Regions from separate parts of the Bacillus cihuensis genome, predicted to be linked through region 2. Evidence: riboswitches for the same ligand, from Rfam matches in the RefSeq annotation. Region 2 holds a riboswitch; the other holds the start of a gene.

Region 1 (5,481 bases), on a different contig from region 2:
AATTAGTAGCACCGCTTCAGTGGCAAACATTAGTCATCTATTATTAAGATTGTAATGAGTATATCAGTGGTCTTGTAAAAATCGGCGAAATCACAGAGGGAGTCGAAATATTAGAAAACGATCCAGGAAATATCGAAATAACGATTGATATTGAAGAGAGGTGATTAATAAAAATGGACGTGAAAGATTTTATAGTTTTTTGTAAAAGTGGCAACCCCATTTCGGGTGAGGATAAAGAATTGCATGGACTATTAACTCAATGTAGCTTTGAAATCCAATGCGAGTCATTCTATACAACAATTAGGCCATTTAACATTCATTATTTGGAATTATTTTTATCGCAGATTAACAATGTAATTATGCAGTTAATACAAAATATGATGACTAATAGCATAAACTTTGTAATTAAACTCCAATTTAAATGTTTACACAATAGAGTTATGTTAGAAAAAAGAGTTTCTATTATCTAAATATTTAAAAATATTTTACTCTTTATTATTAAAATTAAACGGTTAGAGCCTAAAACAATTATATACGTGCAAACACGAATAGATTTGAGGTGTTAAATGATTGGTGATAACCTGAAAATTTGGAAGTATGCTTTTGCAAGCATAATGGTTACGATAAGTGTTCAAGGTTTTGGGAGAATGTCTTATGGTATTTTGATGCCATTTATGAAAAAAAGTTTATCGCTTACATATGCACAGGCTGGTCTGTTAGGGACGGCAACATCAATCGGCTATTTAGGGATGGTTCTTTTTGCCGGTATTTTAGCATCGAAGTGGGGATCGAAGAAATTAGTCATTCTCGGGACATTGCTTGTTGCCTTTGGGCTGTTTTTCATTTCGATGATACAAAGTTATCTTGCTTGTTTGGCAGGAATGGCGCTACTTGGAATCGGAACGGCGTTTGCATATACGCCACTAGTTAATATTGTTGTTGGTTGGTTTCCGAAGCAAAGAGGGCTGATGATCGGATTTCTTCTCAGTGGATTAGGCTTGGGAACTGTTATATCAAGCTTGCTCATCCCGTATTTTACCGCATGGTTTTCAAATAATGGCTGGCGCAGCCTGTGGATTTTATATGGGATAATCTCCTTGCTGTCTGTCGTTTGTGCCTACTTTATCCTGCGGGATCCTCCCGTCCCTTTACGCAAGAAGGCTCAAAAAAGCGGATCCTTAATCCGTGAAGTCTATTTGCATAAAGGGGTCCTTACTGTAGCAATTATTTATGGATTGATTGGCTTTGCTTATTTAATCCCGCAAAGCTTCTTATTCAGTTTTATGTTAGAGGCGAATCTTGACCGCTATTCTGCTGGCCGGATTATGGCGTTAGGCGGTTTTATCTCGATATTTAGCGGACCAATATGGGGCGCGGTTTCAGATAAAATCGGCCGGAAGAAATCGCTGCTTATTACACTGTTTATTGGAGCTGTTTCGATGGTGTTTCCAGTCATTTATCCAGAATATATTGGCTTTGGCATCAGCCAGCTTCTTTGGGGCAGTACAATTGTCGGCATGCTTTCACTTATTCTGGCGCTTTCAACAGAGCAGATTCATCAATCATACGCTCCGATCGCATTAGGCTACTCTACGGTCTTTTTTGCCGTTGGACAGCTGGCAGGACCCGGACTTGGCGGCTGGATGATTGACCATATGGGAGGCATACCGTCTGCATTACTGCTTTGCTGCGGACTTTTGCTTTTAGGATTCATTCTATCTATGCAATTGAAAAAAGATGTGGTTAATGAACAGGCTGCACTTGAAAAAAATCGATGGAATGTTAATACTAAATAGATAATTTTTTGGAAAGAGGATGAAATTAAAGACCAAATCGCAAATGTGATTTGGTCTTTAATTACTTCTACAAGGCCAGCCTTCCTGTAATGAGTTGTTCCACAGTCGGGCGCTATTGTTTAATAAAATATAGATTTTTTAACGACTTTATAGTTATATTTTTTAGTTTAGTGAAGAATCTTACATCAAAATAAAACAACTATATTTTTACCTCGTTTAAATTTAGAACGGGGTAACAAACATCTGCATAATCTCAACAAATAAGCAGCATTATGGAAGAAGTAGCCTTTCTGTTCTATTCAAAGGACGTGAATTATATATACAGTTTGATCATTTAAAATTTGTTTGTTGTAAAGGGACAAGAAATTGATTGAGAAATGCGAGTCATCTATTCAATAATCGGGCCATTTTCTGGAATAAAGAGAAGGGGTTATTAGGAAGTGAAAGAAGCTCTAAGTTATTCGATTAATGGGTCTAGTTAATGAAAAAGAAGTAGATGTAAACGCTAGAATGAAGTTAATAGTTTTCGCTAGTCTGAATTTTACACTTTTGCTTCATCAATTTAAAACTCTAGTAAACTAATAATAAATGTTATTTTATTGAGGGGAGGATTTTGGAGGAGAAATTTATGTTGTATGTACAGATTCATCAATTGTATGTGCAAAAGTTTAGAAAGTCACAAATCGCAAAAGAACTTAAAGTGTCACGACCTACGATCTATAAATACTTACAGATGATTTGAGGAGACTAAAAAACTTTTAGAAGGCCCTCATCGAAAACCTAGAAAGTTAGCATCTTATCGAGACTGGATTATTGCCTGGCTGGAAGAGTATCCGCACCTTAGTGCAGCAAAAATCAGAGATTGGCTCCTGAAGCGTTATCCTGACTTGGTGATTAGGGAAAGTACTGTCAGAACATATGTGAAAGAAATGCGTGAGATCCATATAACAAAGTTATAGAAATACTTTAACTAGCCATATTTACTTGACAGAAATTTCTTAAAACTATAACATTGAATATAACTTAAATATATGCACTAGGGGTGTTATTTAACTGAGATGAGGATTACCTCAAACCCTTTGAACCTGAACTAGCTGAAACTAGCGTAGGAAAGTGTAAACTCTAATACATACTTAAAGAGCGATTGTGCCTTATTCTTACTATGTAGTTATTTGTTTTTACGCAACTTTCCTATGGGAAGGTTGCGTATTTTTTATTTTATCTATCATTTTATTATTTAAGTTTCATCAAAATTAAAAAACATAGGAGTTGTTATGATGACTAGAACAGTATTAGTAACTGGTAGTAGTAGAGGTTTAGGAGCAATTATTGTAAAGACATTGGCACAACAAGGATTTCAAGTGGTTATCAATTACTATAAAAGCCAAGATGCTGCTGAGAAGCTCGTTTCTGAGATTGGTGAAGAGAATGCTATTGCAATTCGGGCTGATGTAACAAATCGTAAAGAAGTAGATAACTTGATAAAAAAAGCAACGGAATATTTTGGTCAAATTGATGTTGTAGTCAACAATGCATTAGTAGACTTCAAATTTGATCCAAACAAACAGAAACCCTTCACAGAACTCACTTGGGATGATTATCAAAAACAACTAGATGGTACTTTAAAAGCATCATTTAATGTAGTTCAAAGCGTCATACCTCAATTTATTGAACGGCAAAATGGGAGTATTATAGGTATAGGTACTAATTTATATCAAAATCCTGTTGTACCCTACCACGAATATACAACAGCTAAAGCTGGATTAATCGGTTTTACACGTAATATCGCTTCTGAATTAGGGATATATGGTATAAAAGCGAATGTAGTTTCAGGTGGATTATTAAAAACGACTGACGCAAGTGCTGTTACAACACCAGAAGTATTCGATTTAATTGCTCAATCAACGCCATTGAAGAAGGTGACCACACCTCAAGATGTAGCCAACATGGTCGCTTATTTATCTTCGGAAAATGCCAACGGTATTACAGGTCAAAATTTCACAGTAGATGGCGGTTTGACCATGAACTAATAGCTTAAATTAACATAGATAATCCTTCAAAAAAAGGAGTATACAAGACAATTAATAATGATGTATTTTGAGGTGTAAACAAATGACAAAAACTAAAGAAAAACAACTGCACCTAGGTGTTTTGCTGTATGGTTGTGGACACCATCAAGCTGCTTGGTTAATGCCTGACTCAAGCGTTGAACGTATTGGAGACATTTCTTATTACCAATCTTTAGCACAGTTAGCAGAAATGGGTTACTTTGACGCAGTATTCTTTGCTGATAATCAATCATTTCAAGGTAAAGATTCTAGTGATATGCCGGCATTTTGGTTTGATCCGGTAGTCAATTTAACTGCTATTTCTCAAGTGACAAATCATGTGGGATTAGTTTCAACAATTTCAAGTACTTTTTCTAATCCTTTCACAGCTTCACGACAACTATTAAGTTTAGACCATATTACAAAAGGACGTGTTGGTTGGAATCTTGTTACGTCAATGACTGATTTAGAGGCGTTAAATCATAGTATGGAAGAACTACCTTCTCATGACAAACGCTATGAGAAGGCAGATGAATTTGCTGCTTTAATGAATAAGTTATTTCTTTCATGGGACAGTAATGAGTTTCTACATCATCGAGAAGAAAGAAAATTGATAAATCCTTCAAACATTCAGCCTTTTAATCACATTGGTACCCATTTTAAAGTGTATGGCCCATCCACTACGCCAAAAAGTCCGCAAGGTAAACCAGTATCAATGCAAGCAGGAGCATCTAAACAAGGCATTGCATTAGCCGCAAAATATGCCGATGCAGTCTATTCAGTGTCGTGGAACTTAAAGCAAGCAAAAAAATTTCGTGAAAAATTAGATGAACAAGTTAAACAAAGCGAAGACAGCGATAGACATATTAAAGTATTTCCAGGCTTAGTAACCTATATAGGTCATACTCATGAAGAGGCTTTAGCCAAAAAAGCAGCATTAGATGAGCAATTACCTCTTGAAACAGCTTTAAAACAGTTGAGTTTCTTTATTCAACAAGACTGTTCTAAGTGGGAAATTGATAAAGAAGTACCTCAATTACCCCCAGTAGAAGAATTTACTGGTCCAGTTGGACGTTACGAAACGATACTAGAAATTATTAATGATACACAACCTACAGTAAGAGAATTATTAGGATATCTTAATGCAGGCGGTGGACATCACACGCTGATAGGTACACCCGACGAAATTGTGGATCAGATGGAAGTCTGGTTTGAAGCTGGTGTGGCTGACGGATTTAATCTTATGCCACCTACATTACCCGGTAGTTTAGAAGACTTTGTTGAACTAATTGTTCCTGAAATGCAAAAAAGAGGTATTTTCAGAAAGAAATATGAAGGTCATACCTTCCGTGAACATTTAGGATTAACATAATAAATTATTATAAAATGACTGTACTAGTAGAAGAGGTAAGATGTTGGTATAAGTATAAAAACTTGAGAATCTTCTAACCAGCCTCAAACATGTCTACACGTAGGGGATGAACTGTTTTACGTACAGGATCATGGTCCCGTGGGCCATACGTCCTACCCTGTTTTACAGTGTCATATATCGATATTAAAAATGCTCAATCAGAATCAACTGGCTAACATTATAATACGATCGGGCAAAATAATTCAGGAAGGATCTAGAAATAAAT
Region 2 (5,481 bases):
GTGGAAATTAAAGTAATTAATGAGCTATTTACTGCTATTCTACCAGGCTATGAAGTAGGACTTGGCTGGATCAGTACTGCTATTATCGGCGGAGTATTAGGATATGTTATCAGTTTGTTAAGAAAAAAAATTAATCCTTACTCAGCTCAATTAGATTGATAGGGAAACTAGAAAAAGGAATTGCCAATCTAGATGATTCGCATGACGACCTAATCATTGTCTAATTCGTAAACAAAGGTTATCCCAATAGGGTAAAGACCTCACACTCTATACATCGTTTATCGTGTCACTTACGCGTGATTTAAACGATTTATAGTAGATGTGGGGTCTTTTGACTTTTTTGGTTTTGCAATATTCACTTTAACCCGTATTAAATGGCAGCAAAATCTTTTGGATGTTTCACATAATAAATCCAGATTCTAGAATGGATTATATACCATACAATTTAGTATGGGTTATTTTTGTGGGCAAAAATGACTCCGTTCGTTTCATTGTTTTATACATCCTAACAGAGTGAACTTTCGGGGATCGTTACAGTTACGGCATTTCAGCTATCGAATTCAATGTTTTTCTTTCCTATGGAACCAGTCCTTTTATTCTAGTGACTCTGCTACTCTGGAGGAGTCAGTAAAGTAGCAATTTCCTAGTTTCATCCATACTTGCTTCTTTGATTTAACCTTTACTAAACGTAAACAGTTGCTTATACTATTAATAATTAAAGTACATACGTTTATGAAACATAGTGAAAAAAAGTATACTATAATATATTTATGAGGTGGAGCAAATGCCAAACCTAGAGGATAAATTTTTTAATTGTGAAAAAGAACTGACTCTTTCTGTTATTGGTGGTAAATGGAAAATGTTGATATTGTGGCATTTAGGGAAAGAGGGCACTAAACGCTTTGGTGAACTGAAGGCGCTAATGCCAGGAATTACGCAACGAATGTTAGTGAATCAATTGCGTGAACTAGAGGATCATTTGATTATTCATCGCGAGGTCTATCCTGTTGTTCCTCCAAAAGTAGAATATTCTCTAACTGAGCATGGACGAAGCTTAATGCCGATTCTAGATTCTATGTATGAATGGGGTAAATATTATATAGAAAATGTGTTGGAAACGGGACCTGGAAAAGATAAGTCGATTGAATAGGCATAAGATTATCTCACTAAAACGTCCACGGTCGGCAAATTTATAGAAATGCTTTCAGTGGTTTTATGAAAATTCCTCCTCTTTTAAAAACACCTTATGCAAATGAAAACATACCTTAATATATAATAATACCGCCCGCATTTGTGGGCGGTATTATGTATGTCTAAGAACTAATTCATCTTGATTTACTTTTTAAACTAAATAATTCAGAAAGGTTGAGAAACAATAGAACAAAAGTTCATAGTAATCTTTAGCAGGAATGTGGATATTATTAGCGAATGTAGGTAATGTTGATAGATGGAAATTGCTAATTGGAGGCGAAGAGATGTTTAGTACAATTGAGGATTTCTTGACAAATTGGAAGCATGAAAGTGGATCTACACAAAAAATATTGAATGCGTTAACAGATGAATCATTAGCACAGGAAGTATCGCCTGAAGATCGCACACTTGGAAGGATTGCCTGGCATATCGTAACGACGCTTGATGAAATGATTGGACGTACAGGGCTTGTTTTTAATGCGGCTCGGCATGATGCGCCAGTACCGAAAACGGCGAGTGAAATAACTGAGGCATATCGCACATCAAGCGAAGAGATGGTCGCTTCGATTCGCGAACAATGGAATGACGAAACATTGAACGAAGAGAGAGAAATGTACGGGGAAATGTGGTCCATTAACACGGTGCTTGGATTATTAATTGGTCATCAAGCACATCATCGTGGCCAAATGACTGTACTCATGCGTCAGGCAGGTTTAACTGTTCCTGGTGTATACGGGCCGGCAAGGGAAGAGTGGGCAGCTTTTGGTGGACAAGCACCTGAAGTATAATCGTGTAAACAGAAATTGATTCTTAAAATTGGCTGTTATTAAATATAGCACGTAAAGAACACGTATGGGTTAGCGATGAAAAACCGCTTTTCATACGTGTTTTTATGTGGTGAAATCTAAATTGGATGAGGAATCTAGTGTTGTAACTGAGCGTAAATTGAAATAGGTATTTGGCTTTCCATTTAAATTTTACTAGATTAGTCTGCTCCACCGCCGCTGTCACCGCCACTATCACCATAATAACTTTCACTTGACGAGCTTCCAGTGGAGGGGGAAGATTTCGACCATTTCCATGTACTTTCCGAGTATCTGACTGGCTCTTCATCGTGATAGACCAGGTAAGTGAGGGGCAAGGTTTGAGCATATTCTAGCTCTGGTATTACTAAGCTTGCTATTTTCTGTTTAGGATGCTTGACTTGTAATAAAAGAATACGCGTCATTATTTTTTCAAGTTCGGATTCCGATAGATTAGTAGGCATGCCATCTCTATTGATTGCTTTTCTGAAAACCTGTCATTTCCACTTCAGGCGATGCCTCCTCGGCGCTGTGCGCCTGTGGGGTCTCCTTTTGACTCGCTTTTCTAAGCAGGAGTCTCACGCCTTCCGCTCCAGTCAACATATTGCCAAAATCAACAATGAGCTTTAACATCGCCCTTCTTTTTAAGCATAACTCTTGAAAAACCCCACCACCTATGGCAAAGTAATAAGGTAATGAAGCATAAAACGAATTAAATAATGAAACATGTAGGGGTACCAGTGTTGCTGGTTGAGACCGTATCCAATAGATACATACCCTTGGAACCTGATCTGGTTAAAACCAGCGTAGGGAACATATTTAAACAGGACTTATTTGTTATGATATGCACCCTAGGTATAAACCTACGGTGCTTTTTTGCGTAGCGCTATTCCTTAAACGTTTACATATCTTCCTCCTTGTTTCTTCGTTTTCTGCTTTGTAAAGACATATTTAAAGGAGGAATTGTGATGAAGAAATGGCTTGTATTACTATGTACGGTACTGATTCTTGCTGCTTGCGGGAATAGTCAGGACAATGGTTCAAAGGGAAATAATCAGGAGAAATTAAAGAAAGTCACTCTTGTTTTAGATTGGACGCCGAATACAAATCATACTGGTTTGTATGTCGCGAAGGAAAATGGGTATTTTGAAGAAGAGGGGTTGGATGTTGAAATCATAATGCCAGGTGAAGCGGGTGCTGACCAGCTTGTTGCTGCGGGGAAAGCAGACTTCGGAATAGGCTACCAGGAAGCTTTGACAGAAGCACGTGTGCAAGGAGTGCCATTAGTCTCTCTTGCTGCCATTATCCAACATAATACGTCTGGATTTGCTTCTCCAGTTGATAAAAAAATTACTTCACCGAAAGATTATGAAGGAAAGACGTATGGCGGTTGGGGAGCACCTGTAGAGAAGGCGGTACTTTCTTCTTTGATGAAACAGGAAAGTGGAGATGTGGAAAAAGTCGATTTTGTAAATATGGGAGATACGGACTTTTTTACAGCGGTGAAACGAGATATTGATTTTGCATGGATATACTATGGTTGGACAGGTATAGAAGCCGAGTTGCGTGGCGAGAAATTGAATATGCAATATGTGACAGACTACTCGAAAAAGCTAGATTACTATACACCCGTGCTCACAACTAGTGAGAATTTGATAAAAGAAGATCCCAAAACGGTTCGTTCTTTTGTAGCAGCAGTGTCCAAAGGATATCAATATGCGATTGAACATCCAGAAAAAGCAGCTGATATTTTAATTAAAGAAGTTCCTGATCTAGACTCGGAATTAGTAAAAGCTAGTCAAAAATGGTTATCACCCAAATATCAAGATGACGCTTCGAAATGGGGCGTTCAAGATCAAAAGGTTTGGGAAGACTATGCAAATTGGATGTATGAGAACGGTTTGCTTGAAAGTAAACTAGAGGCGAAGCGAGCGTTTACCAATGAATTTTTACCGAATTAAGGAGGAGAGCAACATGAGTGACTCATTAGTAAGCATTCAAATTATCCCGAAAACGAAAAATGGCGAAGATGTTATTCCTTACGTCGATGAAGCGATCGCTATTATTCATAACTCGGGTATTAAATATGAAGTGCACCCGCTTGAAACAACGATGGAAGGTAATTTGACAGAGATCTTTTCGGTTATCGAGAAAATGAATCAACGAATGATTGAGATTGGTAGCAGTAATGTGATATCCCAAGTGAAAATCCTTTATCAACCGAGCGGTGCATCTATGGAGAAACTGACAGAGAAATATCGCCCATGAACATTTGGCATAAGGGATGGCGACCAGTTTTGGTCCTCATCCTTTTGTTCGTCGTTTGGGAAGTGTCCTGTCGTCTTTTCGAAATACCGAGGTGGCTCCTACCTTCTCCCTCACAGATCGTATTAGAAGGTGCTGAAGGATGGTCGAATTATTATCACCACTTAACAGCGACAATCGGACTTACAATCTTGGGATTTTTAATTGGAGCAAGTGTAGGTATTGCAGTTGCTGTTGGGCTACATCTACTTCCTAGGCTCAGAGAAGCGGTTTATCCAATCATCATTCTCTCACAAAACGTTCCGATCATTGTGTTGGCTCCATTGCTCGTTATTTGGTTCGGCTTTGGTATCTTACCTAAGATCATTGTCATTACGCTTGTTTGTTTTTTTCCGATCACAGTGGCTACTTTGGATGGATTTAAGCAGACGAGCTCAGAGCTTTCGCATTATATGAAAATGGCAGGAGCTTCGAAGGGACAAATCTTTTGGAAGCTGGAATGGCCTTATGCGCTACCGTCTATCTTCTCAGGTTTGAAGATATCTGCTACATACAGTGTGATGGGGGCTGTTATTTCCGAATGGCTCGGGGCTAAAGAAGGAATAGGTGTCTATATGACCTTAGCATCGTCATCCTTTCGAACGGATCGCGTCTTTGTTGCGATCTTTTTGATCATGATATTGAGCTTGGTATTCTTTACTTTGATTGTATCGTTGGAACGGATGATTGTGAAGTGGAAGCCGAAAGGAGATGGCAAGGGGCGTGACTAAACTTTTAATCGAGAACATATCGAAATCATTTGGTGAAAATCAAGTACTGGATCAATTGTCTCTTCGTGTAAAAGAAGCGGAGTTTGTGTCGATATTAGGTCCTTCTGGGAGTGGGAAAAGCACTTTATTCCAATTAATTGGTGGTTTGTATTCACCTGATTCTGGAGCAATTAGCTTGGATGGCAAACGTATTAACGGTAAAACTGGTTCGATAAGTTACACACCTCAAAGTCCATCGCTGTTGCCTTGGCGAACAGTCCTCGGTAATATCCTACTTGGTGGTGAAATAGTGGGAGAGACTGATCACGCACTTGCATTACAAATGATTGATAAAGCGGGCCTGAAAGGATATGAGAATGCTTATCCTTATGAGCTTTCTGGAGGAATGAAGCAGAGAGTTGCATTTATTCGCAGTCTCTTAAGCCCGCAATCACTGATTTGTTTAGATGAAC

What was found. Region 2 has a riboswitch for thiamine pyrophosphate ahead of V179_RS0117940 (ABC transporter substrate-binding protein). Riboswitches for the same ligand answer to the same signal wherever they lie in the genome.
Region 1: linked by a shared signal. The riboswitch ahead of V179_RS0107225 (3-oxoacyl-ACP reductase) and the one ahead of V179_RS0117940 (ABC transporter substrate-binding protein) in region 2 are both predicted to bind thiamine pyrophosphate.

The regions. Positions count from the first base shown of each region.
Region 1 is NZ_KI632495.1:297,758-303,238, forward strand. Features, by position in the region: gene V179_RS0107210 (YbfB/YjiJ family MFS transporter) at 567-1,796, shown strand; partial or broken gene V179_RS29800 (helix-turn-helix domain-containing protein) at 2,425-2,740, shown strand; TPP riboswitch at 2,825-2,925, shown strand; gene V179_RS0107225 (3-oxoacyl-ACP reductase) at 3,074-3,826, shown strand; gene V179_RS0107230 (LLM class flavin-dependent oxidoreductase) at 3,909-5,216, shown strand.
Region 2 is NZ_KI632496.1:22,447-27,927, forward strand. Features, by position in the region: gene brnQ (branched-chain amino acid transport system II carrier protein) at 1-159, shown strand, start outside; gene V179_RS0117920 (winged helix-turn-helix transcriptional regulator) at 785-1,150, shown strand; gene V179_RS0117925 (DinB family protein) at 1,476-1,979, shown strand; gene V179_RS0117930 (hypothetical protein) at 2,177-2,419, opposite strand; TPP riboswitch at 2,715-2,824, shown strand; gene V179_RS0117940 (ABC transporter substrate-binding protein) at 2,963-3,955, shown strand; gene V179_RS0117945 (thiamine-binding protein) at 3,969-4,262, shown strand; gene V179_RS0117950 (ABC transporter permease) at 4,259-5,029, shown strand; gene V179_RS0117955 (ABC transporter ATP-binding protein) at 5,022-5,481, shown strand, end outside.